Regions from separate parts of the Sinorhizobium arboris LMG 14919 genome, predicted to be linked through region 2. Evidence: predicted binding sites of a transcription regulator. Region 2 holds the regulator's gene; each other region holds the start of a gene.
The links. Region 2 encodes LexA, which represses DNA repair genes until DNA is damaged. Its sites were predicted from a motif close to TGTTCNNNNTGTGTTCNG; they were not measured.
Positions count from the first base shown of each region.

Region 1 (4,200 bases), 650 kb from region 2:
GGACGACGTTGCCGCCGGACTTCAGCATCTTGGCGAGGTGCACACGGTTGCGCTGGCCGCCGGAAAGCGTGCCGACCTTCTGCTGCTGATCGCCGCCCTTGAAGTTGAAGGCCGAGCAATAGGCTCGCGAATTGACCTCATGCTTGCCGAGCCTGATGACATCGTTGCCGCCCGAGATTTCCTCCCAGACCGTCTTGTTCGCGTCGAGCGCATCGCGGCTCTGGTCCACATAGGCGAGCTGCACGCTGTCGCCGATGCGGATAGAACCCTCGTCCGGCTGCTCCTGGCCGGTGATCATGCGGAAAAGCGTCGTCTTGCCGGCGCCGTTCGGGCCGATGACGCCGACGATGCCGCCCGGCGGCAGCTTGAAGCTCAAGCCTTCGATCAGCAGCTGATCTTCATAGCCCTTGGAAAGATTCTCCGCTTCGATGACGACCTGCCCCAGGCGCTCCCCGACGGGAATGATGATCTGCGCGTCGCCCGGGCGCCGGTCCGCGGCCGCCTTGACCAACTCGTCATAGGCGCGGACACGGGCCTTTGACTTCGCCTGGCGAGCCTTCGGGCTCGAGGAGATCCACTCCTGCTCGCGGCTGATCGCCTTCTGGCGGGCAGCTTCCTCGCGTCCTTCCTGCGCCATGCGCTTGGCCTTGGACTGCAGATAGGCGGAATAGTTGCCCTCATAGGGAATGCCCCGGCCGCGGTCGAGCTCGAGAATCCAGCCGGTGACGTTGTCGAGGAAGTAGCGATCGTGCGTGACCATCAGCACTGCGCCCGGATACTCGCGCAGGTGCTTCTCGAGCCAGGCGATCGTTTCCGCGTCGAGATGGTTGGTCGGCTCGTCGAGCAGAAGCAGCTCGGGCTGCGACAACAGGAGCTTGCACAGCGCCACGCGCCGCTTCTCGCCGCCGGAGAGATTGGTGACCTCGGCATCGCCCGGCGGACAACGCAACGCTTCCATCGCCATTTCCACCTGGCTGTCGAGGTCCCAGAGGTTCTGGCTGTCGATGACGTCCTGGAGCTTGGCGCCTTCTTCCGCCGTCTCGTCGGAATAGTTCATCATCAGCTCGTTATAGCGATCGAGGATGGCCTTCTTGGCAGCCACCCCTTCCATCACGTTGTCGAGCACGTTCTTCTGGGGGTCGAGCTGCGGTTCCTGTGCGAGATAGCCGACCCTCGCACCTTCGGCGACCCAGGCTTCGCCGGTATATTCGGTATCAAGACCCGCCATGATGCGGAGGACGGTCGACTTCCCGGCGCCGTTCGGGCCGAGAATGCCGATCTTCGCGTCCGGATAGAAGGAGAGATGGATGTTCTCGAGGACCTTCTTGCTGCCATAGGCCTTGTTGAGCCCGGCCATGTGATAGATGAATTGACGTGCCATAAAGGATTGCTCCGCATCGGAAGGGAATTTTGCCCGCTATGTAGGCGAATTATGATGGCGGGGCAACGCCAAAGGCCCTTTCCTCGACGCTCCCCGCCGCTCCCGAATGCGCGTGCCCGATCAGCCCCGGCCGGCAGCGTCAGCGATCCCCTTTGCGCATTTGAACTCCGTCGGTCCTGCCGCCTGGATCAGATCCCGCAGTTCGACCTTGCCCGACAGGTCGCCCGAAAGCCCGACCGTAAGCCCGGTGATCACGTCGCGGCCGTTCACCGACTGGCAACGCATGCGCACCCGGTCGCCGGCCCCTGCCCCGAAGCTCCGGTCGAAGGCCTGCTTGATCTGCTTTTCGTCGAGTTCCTCGCCGATCCGATCGGCGAAAAGCGCGCGTACGGCCGAGCGGTTGAGCTCCTCCAGAAGCCGGAGCTGCAGCGTGAAGTAGTCCTCGGCGTCTGCCGTCTGGCACGTCCCGTTGCGCAGCCATTGGTGACGGTCCAGGCCGGACTTGACGCCCGGCATGGCGACGAGCAGGCGCTTGGCCGTCTCGTCACCCACGGCGACCTCCGGCAGTTCCAGCCATTCGCCCTTGCGGTCGCGCGCCTTGAGATCCGCTTCCACGCCGCAATAGCTTTTCTTGAGCGGCCACAGGCCGTGAAGCGAGAAATTGGTCGCGTCGAAGCGCTCCGCCGTCTGGTCGACACACTCCTTGCGATCAGGCCGCGTCTCGCAGAATCCCGGCTGCCAGCTGACAGCGAGGACATATTCCGTCTTTCCCGCGCCCGTCTCGGCCTCGCCCGCCGAGCTCTCCTGAGCCACGGCGAGGGGCGCGCTGGCCAAGCCCAACGCCAGCGCCGCCAACCTCATCAGATGTACTATCGCGCTTGTCTGCATTGCCCCAAACCCTCCAAAGGAAACAAAACAGGAACAAATAACACCATATACGGGAAAACTGCAACCCTGAATCGGCATCCGCAGATTCGTTGTGATCTCATGCGCAACGAGCAACAAGCTGCGATTGCCTTTCCCACCCAAATCGATTTGATATCCGCACGGCATCCGCAAGTGGGGAGAGCGCATGGCATGTTCGGGCAGGTGAGGACGCATCAAAGCCCGACCGGCGCGACGCTCGGCTGGCGCCATGTCGGCGCCGCCGGCGAACCGCAAGGCATTCTCGTCATCAGCCACGGCCTTGCCGAGCATTCCGGCCGCTATGCCCGCTTTGCCGAAAGCATGGCCGCCCACGGTTTCCATGTGTACGCTCATGACCACCGCGGCCATGGCACGAGCCGCGCTCCCGACGCGCCTCTCGCCACGTTTGCGCAGCGCGAAGGTGCGGCGAAGGTCGTCGCGGACCTCCGCGCGCTCCGTCATATGGCGGTCGCCGGCCATCCCGGCCTGCCGGTCGTACTGTTCGGCCATTCGATGGGCGGCCTGATCGCGCTGAACGCCGCCGAGACCGATCCGGAACTCTACGACGCGCTTGCTGTCTGGAACTCCAATTTCCGGCCGGGTCTTGCCGGACGGGGGGGCCAGCTGCTGCTGGCGGTCGAGAAGATGCTGAAGGGATCGGACGTGCCGAGCCCGCTCGTAACCAGACTCACCTTCGGCGCCTGGAGCACGAGTGTCACCGACCGGAAGACCGATTTCGACTGGCTGTCGCGCGATGAAGGCGAGGTCGCCAGATATATCTCCGATCCGCTCTGCGGCTTCGACCCGACCGTATCGCTGTGGCTCGACGTCTTTGCCTTCGCCTTTGCGGGCGCCCGCCGCGACCGGCTGTCGCGGCTGCCGCCGGGCCTGCCGGTCCACCTCGTCGGCGGCAGCGCCGACCCATCCACCTTCAACGGCGAAGCCGTTCGCTGGCTGGGGAACCGCCTGAAAGCGCGGGGCATGACGGATGTCACGATCGCGATTCAAGAGGGCATGCGCCACGAAACGCTCAACGAGATCGGCCGGGAAAAGGCGACAGAGGAATTCGCCGCCTGGTGCCTCAAGGCAGTCCGGGGGAAGCGTCAGGCTTCATGAGCGAATTCTCCCTTTCCAAGGCGGCGATCGACCACAACCGTATCTCCTACGGTCTGACGCTGATGGTCCTTTCGGTGTTGCTTTCGCCGCTGATCGACATCTTCTCGAAGCTCGCCATCGCGACGGTGCCCTCGGCCGAGATCACGGCGGCCCGCTTCCTCCTGCAGATCGTCTTCATCCTGCCGATCGTCCTTCTGCGCGGCACGCTTTTCGATCTCACATGGCGCAAGAGTGCGCTGCATGCGCTGCGCGGCGGCCTTCTCGTGGTGACCATGCTTTCCTTCATCACCACGCTGAAGGTCATGGAGGTGGCCGATGCGATCGCCATTTTCTTCGTGGAACCGATCATCCTCACCATTCTCGGCAGCATATTCCTGAAGGAGACGATCGGCTGGCGCCGCTATACGGCCTGCGCCGTCGGCTTCCTCGGTGCGCTGCTCGTCATCCAGCCGAGCATGCAGCAGGTCGGCCCGATTGCGCTTCTGCCGATCGTCGCCGCCTTCGGCCTCGCCTTTTTCCTGCTCGTGACACGGATGGTCGCGCAGAACGAGGATCCCTGGTCGATGCAATTCCATGCCGGCATCTGGGGCGGTCTCTTCTGTCTCGCGCTGCTTTGGTTCGGCGAGGGCAGCGGATCGAGCGTCTTCGATCCGGTCTGGCCGGAAGGACGCGCCTGGTATTATCTGGCCGGGGTCGGCGTCACCGCGACGATCTCCGGCGTGCTTGGCGTCTATGCGTATCGGGCGGCGCCCGCATCGGTGCTCGCGCCGCTGCAATATCTCGAGATCGTGTCGGCG
Region 1 covers NZ_ATYB01000014.1:2,101,891-2,106,090, forward strand. Annotated here, with positions in the region: gene ettA (energy-dependent translational throttle protein EttA) at 1-1,381, opposite strand, end outside; gene SINAR_RS0121530 (ribonuclease T2) at 1,502-2,269, opposite strand; gene SINAR_RS0121535 (alpha/beta fold hydrolase) at 2,459-3,403, shown strand; gene SINAR_RS0121540 (DMT family transporter) at 3,400-4,200, shown strand, end outside.
Region 1: SINAR_RS0121530 (ribonuclease T2) is a predicted target of LexA. The motif match lies at 2,288-2,305, and genes of this name have one in related genera.

Region 2 (4,200 bases):
TGTGCCGCTGGACCATAGTCCGACAGGACTTGCCAAAGGTCCTAAGCCCGTTGCCGGGTGTCGCTGCCGCCACATATCGCAATAAGCGCCTGGGCGGCACTCTCGTAAGCCGCAGGGTGTGGCGCCTCAGAGCTGACCGAAGCTTCCCGTCGGTGCAACTCTGGGGCTCCGTTCCCGGTGTGCCTCCTGCGCTCTGGCTCGACGTCCAAAAGGCTCTCGCAATGTATGAGACGATTATGGACCGCCGGAGCGACGGGCGGCGACCGGGAGGTCGCGGTGTACGCCCCGCAGGCGAAGAAAGGCTGACCGCAGTGCGAGACACTGAACAGCGCCCGAGACGATTGTCCTTGTCTGTGTCCTGGGCGTATGTGGCCCAGTGCGGCGCGCACCCTCGGGAGGACGTCCATGAATGCCGACAAGATGAGAGTGCTCATAGAGGACTGTCGCAGAGACCTGTTCGCCTATTTGGAGCCTGGCAGCGGCATCAGCGACCGTGAGATGATCGTCGCCCTGCTCCATCGCCTCGATGGACTGCAGGCCAGAGACGCGCTCGGCGAAGACTTCGACTGGCCGCCATTTGCGCCGGAAGGATCGATGGAGGAACAGTCCGGCCGCAACCGGACCAGCGCCCGCCTCAGAATAATTCTCAACCGGCGCTTACGATGATCAGCAGGGACGCGCGGCGTGCGACCGATTTCTCCCCGTCGGGCAGGCCCGGAACGCACGCAAATGCTCCGGAGCACGTTGACGATGCGATCAAAGCTGCTAAAAAGCCAGCCGTTGGTGAATGGGCAGCAAACCGGCAGCGATCGCCGGTCTATCGAGAACTCGGAAACGAATTTCACGAAGCTCCTCAATCACTTGGAAGAGTGGCCGAGCGGTTTAAGGCACCGGTCTTGAAAACCGGCGTGCGTGAAAGCGTACCGTGGGTTCGAATCCCACCTCTTCCGCCATTCAGAAAATCAGTGCACCGCGATGCATGCCGTTTGAGTTCACGCGGCCTGCAGCTATTAACCGCATCCTTGCATTACAATATGGTCGGCAAGCGGAATGCGCTGGCGCAGGCGAGCGAAAACTCATATACAATCGTTGATCAGTGGGGTCGTAGCTCAGTTGGGAGAGCGCCGCAATCGCACTGCGGAGGTCGAGGGTTCGACTCCCTTCGGCTCCACCATCCTGACCTTTGTCCGACCCGGAGACATAGGTAATACTGCCGCAACCCCGCCGGGTTGCGCCAGTCTCGGTCGGCCCGACGGTTCGGCTGCGCTTGCCAAGAAAGCTGATTTGAGAGAAAGTTTTGGTCTGACCCCTCCGAGGTCTGGGCAACTCCCGCGAGCGGAGAAAAACATGCCTGATAAATCTTTGGTGGCAGCGGTAATCTTTGCCCTTTTCGCCCTTTCGGCATGCGCGAGCACAGGCTCGACCAACACGACCTACACCCAATGGTACGGGCCCTATCCCGAGCCTGAATTCGACGTTCTTACGCCGGGCGGGCTGCGCCTTGCCTACTAGGCCCGCATAGTCCGCCCTCGCCTCCGAAGACACCGGTGATCTTTGCCCGGCATGCCGGCGTTGCGCCCTTGCATAGAGCAGCAAGCGAAATTCACGGAATTTTAGGTACTTGCGGAACACATATGGAACAGATAGGTTCTGTTCTTGATTTGTTTCGCGATTCTGGAGTGACGCGCCATGCTGACCCGCAAGCAACAGGAATTGCTTCTGTTCATTCATGAACGAATGAAGGAATCCGGGGTCCCGCCGTCCTTCGACGAGATGAAAGACGCTCTGGACCTCGCGTCCAAGTCGGGCATTCACCGTTTGATCACGGCACTCGAAGAGCGCGGGTTTATTCGCCGGCTACCGAATCGTGCGCGGGCTCTGGAAGTCATCAAGTTGCCGGAGGCCTATACCGGCACTTCGCAGGTCCGCCGCGGCTTTTCGCCTAGCGTGATCGAAGGCAGCCTCGGCAAGCCCGCAGCGCCGCCCCCCGCACCGAAGGCGCCGCCGCCGGCCGAGACCGCATCGGTTACCGTTCCGGTCATGGGCCGCATTGCTGCCGGCGTGCCGATTTCTGCAATCCAGAACAATATGCACGATATTTCGGTACCGGTCGAAATGATCGGCAATGGCGAGCATTACGCTCTCGAGATCAAAGGCGATTCGATGATCGAGGCCGGTATCCTCGACGGCGATACGGTGATCATCCGGAATGGAAGCACCGCCAGCCCAGGAGATATCGTCGTCGCCCTGATCGACGATGAGGAAGCCACCCTGAAGCGATTCCGGCGCAAGGGCGCCTCCATTGCGCTCGAGGCCGCCAATCCGGCTTACGAAACACGCATATTCGGTCCTGATCGGGTCAAGATCCAAGGTCGCCTGGTCGGCCTCATCCGGCGCTACCACTAGGGCGTCAGATAAGGTGTTGAGCCTTCGAGCATCATGACCACGCCATCCGTAGAACGGAAGGCAAACAGTTAAACAGAATAAAAAAGCCCCTATTCGAAATGAACCCTCTTGCGGATTCCGATCAATCATTCTAAATCCGCGCCACGATTTGAAAATCCAAATCGTAGAGGCCTCGTGGCGGAGTGGTGACGCAGAGGACTGCAAATCCTTGTACGCCGGTTCAATTCCGGCCGAGGCCTCCAAAGCCATACGAATCCGGCTTTGCTGCACGAGAAATTTTCTTTTCTTTGCCATCAACAGCCCTTCAGTCACGCTCAGCTGCCCCTCAGCAGCTCTGACATTGCGGCTTGGTCGTCGCGTGACGACATTCACAAGGCGAGACCGAATAACCTTCGTCAGACGAACGCAGGATCCGTATTCGCGAAGGACAGCGCCGAGCTGAGGTCCCGAGGACTTTGTGGCCCCCTGATTGGCGGTTGTGCTATAGCACCCTGTCAGCCCGGCTCGTCGGGAGCGGCGGTACTCGAAGCGCGACATGATGGATATTCCCTGGGGCTACATTCAGCGCCACTTTGATTGGCTCGGCCATGTGGTCGAGGGCTTCTGTATCGCAGCAGTCGTCGCCCTGCTGTTCATGGTGGTTGCGCCGAGGAGGCTGGCGCTGATCATCGGCCTCGCATTCGCCGCCGGACACTTTCACGGACGCGAGAAACGTGATTTCGAGATCAGCGCAAACCTGCAGCCGCCTCACCTTGAAGGTTACAAAATGTGGAAATGGAGTTGGGATCAGGCGACCGACTTCTGGCCGACTGCTCTGGTACTCGTCTGCGTCATATTTGCTCTTCTGCCAAAGTGGCGACGAAAGCCGGGTAGTTCTGACGACTGAAAAATGCAGTGCGCCCGCAGGAGAGGTGGTCCTCTTCGCGATTCGAGCGAATCACGGCCTGTCGGAGGAATTGGGCCCGGGGGAATTCGGTTTCCCGCGCCATCGCGCCCACCATACGGCCAGCCTGCGGCGCCGGCGACGGATCGAGGGTATATCGTGCGAAAGCACGAGAAGGCCCAGAGGAACCATCCAGAAGCCCAGCACCGGTAAAAAACCGAGCAAACCGCCACACACGAGCAGCACGCCGATGAGGACACGCAAGGCGGGGGAACTGGGCAAGCTTATCCGCCAGCTGCCGAGCACGATCTCACGCGTCTTGGGATCTATGCCAAAATGCCTCTTCTTGCCTTCAGTCGCCATCGTTGTTCTTTCGTACCAATGGCCCACACTTGGTGCCTTCTCCACAGGGCGGCAACCGGTTCCCGTCATTTTTTTTGAAAAAGCACTTGGCAAATCGGAAAAGCATTTGTATTAGCAGCCTCACTTCTGCGGCGCAGATGTTCCCTGGTAGCTCAGCGGTAGAGCACTCGACTGTTAATCGATAGGTCGCCGGTTCGAATCCGGCCCGGGGAGCCACTTTGGCTCAGAACTGCAAGCTTCGCGCCTGCGAGTTAACACCTCACATCCGGCCGCTGGAAGCGCATCGAACAGCTTGGGCTCCGATCCCACAATCTTCACCTCGCTTTCGCTGACCTCGACCCTCTGGGCGAGGTTCTGCACGTGGTGGCGGGCATACCGCCGTCAAAGGTCCGTAGCTTGCGCTTGGCGTCGGCGGCGAATCGGCGAACCATCTCCGGCGCGATCTCGATCGGCCGATCCCCATCCTTCGTTTCGGCGCGCTCCGCGTCAGCACGCGCCGAATCGGCCCCAGTTCGGCGATGCGGCCCTTGAGGTTCTCGTCCGTCCGG
Region 2 covers NZ_ATYB01000014.1:1,451,037-1,455,236, forward strand. Annotated here, with positions in the region: gene SINAR_RS0118160 (hypothetical protein) at 406-666, shown strand; tRNA gene SINAR_RS0118165 (tRNA-Ser) at 864-953, shown strand; tRNA gene SINAR_RS0118170 (tRNA-Ala) at 1,099-1,174, shown strand; gene SINAR_RS1000000135520 (hypothetical protein) at 1,348-1,512, shown strand; gene lexA (transcriptional repressor LexA) at 1,690-2,406, shown strand; tRNA gene SINAR_RS0118185 (tRNA-Cys) at 2,575-2,648, shown strand; gene SINAR_RS0118190 (hypothetical protein) at 2,945-3,292, shown strand; gene SINAR_RS1000000137825 (hypothetical protein) at 3,344-3,652, opposite strand; tRNA gene SINAR_RS0118200 (tRNA-Asn) at 3,794-3,868, shown strand.

Region 3 (4,200 bases), 360 kb from region 2:
CCGATGACGATGCCGGCCGCATGCGTCGAAGCGTGGCGGTAAAGCCCTTCGATCTTCTGAGCAATGTCGAGGAGGCGGGCGACGACCGGCTCCTTCTCCGCCTCTTCCTGCAGGCGCGGTTCCTCCTCGACCGCCTTGGAAAGCGGCGTCGGGTTGGCGGGATTGTTCGGCACAAGCTTGCAGATCTTGTCGACCTGCCCATAGGGCATTTCCAGGACACGGCCGACATCGCGCAGTGCCGCTCGCGCCTGCAGCGATCCGAAGGTGATGATCTGCGCCACCTGCTCACGCCCGTATTTCTGCTGCACGTAACGGATGACCTCCTCGCGCCGGTCCTGGCAGAAGTCGATGTCGAAATCGGGCATCGAGACGCGTTCCGGGTTGAGGAAGCGCTCGAACAGCAGCGAGAAGCGCATCGGATCGACGTCCGTGATCGTCAGGGCATAGGCAACAAGTGAGCCGGCGCCCGAGCCGCGGCCCGGCCCGACGGGGATGTCATGCTGCTTGGCCCATTTGATGAAGTCCGCAACGATGAGGAAGTAGCCCGGAAACTTCATCCGCTCGATAACGCCGAGTTCGAAAGCCAGCCGCTCCCGGTAGTCTTCCTCCTTGTAGCCGGGCGCCATGCCAAGCTTGGCGAGGCGGCCCTCCAGCCCCTCCTCCGCCTGCCGGCGCAGTTCCGCCGCCTCGGCGCGTTCGGCCTCCTCCGGATCATCCGAAGCGCCGGTAAAGCGCGGCAGGATCGGCCCGCGGGTCTTCAACATGAACGAGCAGCGCCGCGCGATCTCGATCGTGTTCTCCAAGGCCTCGGGCAGGTCCGCGAAAAGCGCTGCCATCTCCTTTCGGCTCTTCAAATAGTGGTCCGGGGTCAGACGGAAACGGCTGTCGTCGGAGACCATCGCATTGTGGGCGACGGCCATCAGCGCATCGTGGGCATCGTAGTCGGAAGGCGACGGGAAAAACGCCTCGTTGGTGGCGACGAGCGGAACGTCGAACCGGTAGGCAAGGTCGATCATGCGGCTTTCGTGACGCCGGTCGTAGTTCCCGTGCCGCTGCAGCTCGACATAGAGACGATCGCCGAAAAGCTCGATCAAGGCTTTCAGGCGCGCCTCTGCCTGAGCAGGCGAGCCCGACTTCAGTGCCATGTCGACAGGGCCCGCCCCCGCACCCGTGAGGGCGATCAGGCCGGATGTACTGCCTGCAGCGAGCCAGGAGCGGCTTATCCGCACCTGCTGATGGCCCTCGCCTGCAAGATAGGCGCGGCTAACGAGCTCTACGAGGCGGGCGTAACCGTCATCGGTCGCCGCGATCAGCACGATCGAGGGAAGCTTCACGAATTGATGCGCGTGCCCGCGCCGCTCGCCTTCCGCCTCGTCCTCCATGTCGATCGAGAGTTGGCAGCCGATGATCGGCTGCAGTCCGTCGCCGGCGGCCTTCTGCGAGAATTCGAGCGCCGCGAAGAGGTTGTTGGTGTCGGCTATGCCGATCGCCGGCTGATCGTCGGCGACCGCCTTGCCGATGATCTTCTTCAGGGGCAAGGCGCCTTCCAGCAACGAATAGGCGGAATGCACGCGCAGGTGAACAAACTGCGGATCCGCTGCCCCTGTGCCCTGTCCGTTACCCTGGTTGCCTGTCATCGCCGCACTCCGATTCTCGTCCGGCGTCGAGGATATCCCGTTTCCCGTCCCGGCTGTCCAGTCTCAAGGGCGGCATGAAGGGGTTTTTGCCCCCGCGTTGGTGCTTCTTGCTGCACATGCATAGGACGCGGGGGACGTCGATTGAGTGTCGGTCACAAGCCGAGAGCGATTACAGAAATGCTCGCGATGAAAAGGCTCATCGAGGCGAAGGCAGCAAGATCACGTATGAAATCAGCCATAACTTGTCTCCTTTCCGCTATTGTTCTCTTTTTGTTCCATTTCTGTTCGATAGTCAAGGAAGACTGCATGGAAGACCCGCTATTCACTGGCTATGGTTAACGCGCGCCCCGACGGCCCCGCACATCGCGCAGGCTTTGCGGGCGGGCGGCGCCCGCCGAACGACATGTCGGGATGGCAGGCCCGTGCGGTGAGCACTGGTCTGGTTCAGGCCGAGGCTGTATCGCGCGCTGCGGCGGACGAAGCAGCGCCATTCCAGGAAAGGCGCGGAGCGGTTCCGTCGGGAAATGCGAATAGGGCGTTTCCGCGATTCGAGAAAAGCGGAAATGCTCTATCTCAGTTCGACCACCCTGCCGTCGTCGATCGTCACGCGGCGATCCATCAGCGAAGCGAGTTCGTGATTGTGGGTGGCGATCAGCGCCGCGAGCCCCGACTGGCGCGCCAGAGCTTCCAGCGCCTCGAACACATAGCCGGCCGTCTCGGGATCGAGATTGCCGGTCGGCTCGTCCGCCAGGAGGATGAGCGGCGCATTGGCGACCGCCCGGGCGATTGCGACGCGCTGCTGCTCTCCGCCGGAAAGCTCGGCCGGGCGGTGGCTGGCACGGTGGCCGATGCGCATATAGTCCAGAAGGGCCGATGCCCGCTCCGCCGCTTCGGCCTTGGGCAGTCCGGCGATCAGCTGCGGCATCATGATGTTCTCCAGCGCCGAGAATTCCGGCAGGAGATGGTGGAACTGGTAGACGAAGCCGATCTCGTTGCGGCGGATTGCCGTGCGCCGGTCGTCGCTGAGCCCGTTGCAGGAGGTACCGTTCACGAGCACCTCGCCCTCATCCGGATGTTCGAGCAGCCCGGCGATATGAAGCAATGTCGACTTTCCCGTACCGGACGGCGCCACGAGGGCGACCGTCTCACCGCTTCGCAACGTCAGGTCGGCTCCCTTGAGGATCGGCAGGAACGTGTCGCCCTCGCCATAATGCCGCTCGATGCCGGAGAGCTGCAGTGCCACGCGCGCATTCATTTAAGCTGTTGTCCTTGTTATTCGTACCGCAGGGCCTGCACCGGATCGAGGCGCGAGGCGCGCCAGGCCGGGAAGATCGTGGCAAGGAAGGAAAGCGCAAGCGCCATGACGACGACGGTGACGGTCTCGTCGGCATTCATGTCGGCCGGAAGCTGGCTGAGGAAATAGAGCTCCGGATCGAAGAGCGTGGCGCCGGACACCCAGGAGAAGAACTGGCGGATCGACTCGATGTTGAGGCAGACGACGACGCCGAGGACGACGCCGGCGATGGTTCCGGTGACGCCGATTGCGGCGCCGGTCATGAAGAAGATGCGCATCACCGAACCGGAGGTCGCGCCCATCGTCCTGAGAATCGCGATATCGCTGCCCTTGTCCTTCACCAGCATGATCAGGCCGGAGATGATGTTCAGCGCTGCGACCAGCACGATCAGCGTCAGGATCATGAACATGACGTTCCGCTCCACCTCGAGCGCGGAGAAGAACGTCCTGTTGCGTTCGCGCCAGTCAGTAATGAAGATCTGCCGCTCGGCGGCGTCCTCCACCGGCTTGCGAAGCTCGTCGACCGCGTCCGGACGTTCGGCGAAGATCTCGATCGATTGGACGAGGCCCTCAGCGTTGAAATAGAGCTGCGCTTCCTCGAGCGGCATGAAGATGATGGTCGCGTCGTACTCCGACATGCCCATTTCGAAGATGGCCGAGACGGTATAGGCCTTGACCCTCGGATTCATGCCCATCGGCGTGACGTCGCCGTTCGGCGAGGTGAGCGTGATCGTCCCCCCCACCCGGATTCCCAGCTGCTCGGCCATGCGTGAGCCGATGGCGACGCCGCTGCCCGAGGCGAAGCCGACGAGGTCGCCGGACTGAATATGCTCCGAGATCGACTTCAGCTTGGTGAGGTCGTCGGCGCGTATCCCGCGAACGAGCGCACCCGTCGACGCATCGCCCAAGCCTTGGGCGAGAACCTGGCCCTCGACGATCGGAATGGCCATGGTCACGCCCGGAACGGCGGAGAATTTGGTGGCGAGATCGGCATAATTGGTGAGCGGGCCGTCCAGGGGCTGGACGATCATGTGGCCGTTCATTCCGAGAATGCGCGATATGAGCTCGGTGCGGAAGCCGTTCATCACCGCCATGACGATGATCAGCGTTCCCACCCCAAGCATGATCCCTATGAAGGAGAAGCCGGCGATGACCGAGATGAAGGCTTCCTTCCGCCGCGAACGCAGGTAGCGCCAGGCGACCATACGCTCGAAGGCGGAAAAGGGACGGCCGGAAGATATGCTGGATGGAGCGGCAGCCTGCACTTGC
Region 3 covers NZ_ATYB01000014.1:1,088,796-1,092,995, reverse strand. Annotated here, with positions in the region: gene dnaE (DNA polymerase III subunit alpha) at 1-1,637, opposite strand, end outside; gene SINAR_RS0116335 (ABC transporter ATP-binding protein) at 2,206-2,892, opposite strand; gene SINAR_RS0116330 (lipoprotein-releasing ABC transporter permease subunit) at 2,910-4,200, opposite strand, start outside.
Region 3: dnaE (DNA polymerase III subunit alpha) is a predicted target of LexA. The motif match lies at 1,898-1,915, and genes of this name have one in related genera.

Region 4 (4,200 bases), on a different contig from region 2:
CCGCCCGCCATCTAAGGGGTGCCCTGCTCGTCAATCCATATGACATAGAGGGAACCGCAAACGCTATGGCGCGCGCGCTCAGCATGCCGCTGGAAGAGCGGAAGGATCGCTGGAAGACGATGATGGAACACCTGCTGAAACACGACGTTTCGCGCTGGTGCCGGGACTTCCTTGATGATCTGACGGCATCACCCGATGAGTCGGGTTAAAGCAGTTCCAGGAAAAGGTCGCAGCGGTTTTCCGTCCGGATGTGCGCAGCCTCAAAGAGTTGGAGCGTTTCAATGAAGCACTGAAACGCTCCACCATCGCGTCCGCCGCAACAGCCTTCAGCCTCGGCTGTGCGACGCCAGTCCCGCGCCGGCGCGTTCTTCGGCAAAGTAGTCGCGCGTCAGTTGGGCGATGACCGGGGACAGGAGCAGCAACGAGATCAGGTTGGGAATGGCCATCAGTGCGTTCAAGGTGTCGGCCACCAGCCAGGCAAAGTCGAGGCTGAGCGTGGCACCGAAAAACACCGCGACGGTCCACAGGATGCGGAACGGTATCGCGCTCACGGTTCCGATCAGGAATTCCCAGCATTTCTCGGCATAGTAGGCCCAGCCAAGGATCGTTGTGAAGGCGAATAGCGCCAGGGAGATCGTCACGAGGTAATTCCCGAAGCCGGGCAGCGCCGCTTCGAATGCCGCGGAGCTCAGCACCGCCCCGGTCTCGCCCGAGGTCCAGACGCCCGACACCATGATCGCCAGACCCGTCAAAGTGCAGACGATGATCGTGTCGATGAACGTGCCCATCATGCCGATGACGCCGGAGAAAACAGGATTGGTTGTCGAGCCGGCGGCCTGTGCAATACCTGCAGTACCGAGGCCTGCCTCGTTCGAGAAGATGCCGCGCGCCACCCCCATGCGGATCGCCATCAGCACGGTGGAGCCGAGGAAACCGCCGGTGGCCGCCGTCGGACTGAATGCCTGGGTGAAGATGGTGGCAATGGCCTGGGGAATATTGCCGGCAAAGATAATCAGGACGACAGCCACGCAGACGAGATAGAAGATTGCCATGAACGGCACGACCCTCTCGGCCACCGCACCGATTCGCTTGATGCCGCCCAAGATCACCGCACCCGTTAAGACCATGATGACGACGCCGCTGATCCAGGTCTCGATGCCGAAGGCGTTCTGGACCGCGCTTGCGATCCCGTTGGCCTGCACCATGTTCCCGATACCGAAGCCCGCCAGTCCGCCAAAGATGGCAAAGGCGGTGCCCAGCCACTGCCAATTCTTCCCCAGGCCATTCTTGATCGCGAACATCGGGCCGCCGGCGTGTTCGCCTTTGTCGTCGACTTCGCGGTATTTCACCGCAACGACGACTTCGGCATATTTTGTTGCCATGCCGACGAAGGCCGTAACCCACATCCAGAACAACGCGCCTGGTCCGCCCACGGCGATTGCGGTTGCGACGCCGGCGATGTTGCCGGTGCCGATGGTCGCCGACAGCGCCGTCATGAGCGCGGCGTAAGGCGTAATCTCGCCTTCGGCGGCCTTGCCGGGGGTGCGGCTTTTCAGGATCATGCGGAAGCCGTAGGCCACTTTGCGGATTGGCATGAAGCCCAGGCGAAGCTGCAGATACAGACCGGTGCCGATGATCAGCACAATCATCGGCACGCCCCAAACGACGCCGTTGAGCCAGTTAAAGAATTGGTCAAGTGCTTCCACGAAACTGCTCTCCTCGCTAGTGCCCTATCTTTCCGCGATCCTGCGCACGTCGCTGACTTACGTCATCGGCAGATATTTTCAAACCGTCTTGTCCATGGCCACCGGCACGTTCAATTCTTCTCGGTCGAGGATGGACTAGGGGTGTCTCCCGACGGCGAGCAGCGGTGCCCATCGAGCTAGCCCGTCAGGCGCGACGGCACTCGCCGAGCCTCGGGAGCCGCGATCATACATAGAAGTCGGCCCTGGTGAATTTCATAGTGCGAATGCTCCTATTCATGAAATTGATAGTGAGCGGCTTTAAGAATGACCGCGGTGAGGAGAATGTCCCACTTTCCAACGACATCTTGCCCTTGTATGTTCCCTTTCCGTTCCGACCAGCTGCGGCCGGACCGTCGGAGAGCTCATCGAGGTGAAATGAATGGCGACAGCGGCCCATCTGGAGAAACTGAACGAGAGACAGCGCTGCGCCGTTGAATATGGTGTCGGAGCAGGAGAAAGCACCCAGGCGGGCCCGCTGTTGATCATCGCAGGCGCGGGCTCGGGGAAGACCAACACCTTGGCCCATCGCGTTGCTCATCTCGTCGTCAACGGAGCCGATCCCCGCCGCATTCTCCTCATGACCTTCTCGCGCAGGGCAGCCGCTGAAATGTCGCGCCGCGTCGCGCGGATCTGCGCGCAGGTGCTCGGCCCCAGTTCCGGCCAAATGACCGACGCCCTTTCGTGGGCGGGAACCTTTCACGGCATCGGGGCGCGGCTGCTCCGGATTTATGCCGAACAGATCGGGCTGGATCCGGAGTTCACCATCCACGACCGCGAGGACAGCGCCGACCTGATCAATCTCGTGCGGCACGAGCTCGGCTTATCGAAGATGGAAAGCCGGTTTCCGACCAAGGCCACCTGTCTGGCGATCTATTCGCGGGCAGTAAACGCGGAAATGCCGCTGAACGAAGTGCTCCGCAACTGGTACCCTTGGGCGTCTGGCTGGGAACAGCAGTTGAAGGAGCTGTTTGCCGGATATGTCGACGCCAAGCAGGCCCAGAACGTCCTCGACTACGACGACCTCCTTCTCTACTGGGCGCAGATGGTCAGCGATCCCTGCCTGGCCGACGATGTCGGCAACCGGTTCGACTATGTCCTCGTCGACGAATATCAGGATACGAACAAGCTCCAATCTTCGGTGCTGCTGGCGCTGAAGCCGGGCGGGCATGGCCTGACGGTCGTCGGCGACGACGCCCAATCGATCTATTCGTTTCGGGCAGCGACGGTCCGCAACATTCTCGACTTTCCGAAGCAATTCTCGCCGGCGGCCGAGATCATCACGCTCGACCGCAACTACCGCTCGACGCAGCCGATCCTCGCGGCCGCCAACGCAGTCATCGACCTGGCGCGGGAGCGCTTCACTAAAAATCTCTGGACGGACCGGGAGTCGGCGGAACGTCCTAAGCTGCTGACAGTGAAGGACGAGGCGGATCAGGCGAGCTGCATCGTCGAGCAGGTGCTTGCCAACCGTGAATCCGGGTTGCTCCTGAAGCAGCAGGCCGTCCTGTTCCGCACTTCGAGCCACAGCGGCCCGCTTGAGGTGGAACTGACCCGCCGCAACATCCCCTTCGTTAAGTTCGGAGGTCTGAAGTTCCTCGACAGTGCCCATGTCAAGGACATGCTGGCCGTGCTGCGCTTTGCGCAGAACCCACGTGACCGGGTCGCGGGCTTCCGGCTCCTGCAGATGTTGCCGGGCATCGGTCCGCAGACCGCGGGCAAGATCCTGGACACGATCGCGGCCGACCCCGAGCCGTTGATGGCGCTTGGCGAAATCCCGGCTCCGCCCAAGAGCGGCGCGGACTGGCCGTCCCTTGTCGAGCTGCTGCAGGCCCTGCGCAAACCTGCCTCCGGCTGGCCGACCGAAATCGAGATGGCACGAATGTGGTATGAGCCGCATCTCGAACGAATACACGAGGACTGCGAGACCCGCCGGGCCGACCTGGTGCAGCTCGAGCAGATCGCCGCCGGATATCCGAGCCGCGAGCGCTTCCTTACGGAGCTGACGCTCGATCCGCCGGACGCGACGAGCGATCAGGCCGGCGTGCCTTTACTCGACGAGGATTATTTAATCCTGTCGACGATCCATTCTGCCAAGGGCCAGGAATGGCGGTCCGTATTCATGCTCAACGTCGTCGACGGCTGCATTCCGTCGGACCTGGCCGCGGGCACGAGCCAGGACCTGGAAGAGGAGCGGCGGCTTCTCTATGTCGGTATGACGCGCGCCAAGGACAGCCTGACGCTGATCGTGCCGCAGCGCTTTTTCACCGGCGGTCAGCACGCGCAGGGGGACCGACATGTCTACGCAAGCCGCACGCGCTTTATTCCCGCGACCTTGCTTCAGTTCTTCGAGAGTGGAACCTGGCCCCTCGTGAGCCCCAATGCCTCCGAGCGCAGCGCCAGGCAAATCCGCATCGATGTCGCAGCACGGATGCGAACCATGTGGCGGTAGAATTCG
Region 4 covers NZ_ATYB01000009.1:151,871-156,070, forward strand. Annotated here, with positions in the region: gene otsA (alpha,alpha-trehalose-phosphate synthase (UDP-forming)) at 1-209, shown strand, start outside; gene SINAR_RS0108525 (alanine/glycine:cation symporter family protein) at 327-1,706, opposite strand; gene SINAR_RS0108530 (ATP-dependent helicase) at 2,125-4,194, shown strand.
Region 4: SINAR_RS0108530 (ATP-dependent helicase) is a predicted target of LexA. The motif match lies at 2,062-2,079, and genes of this name have one in related genera.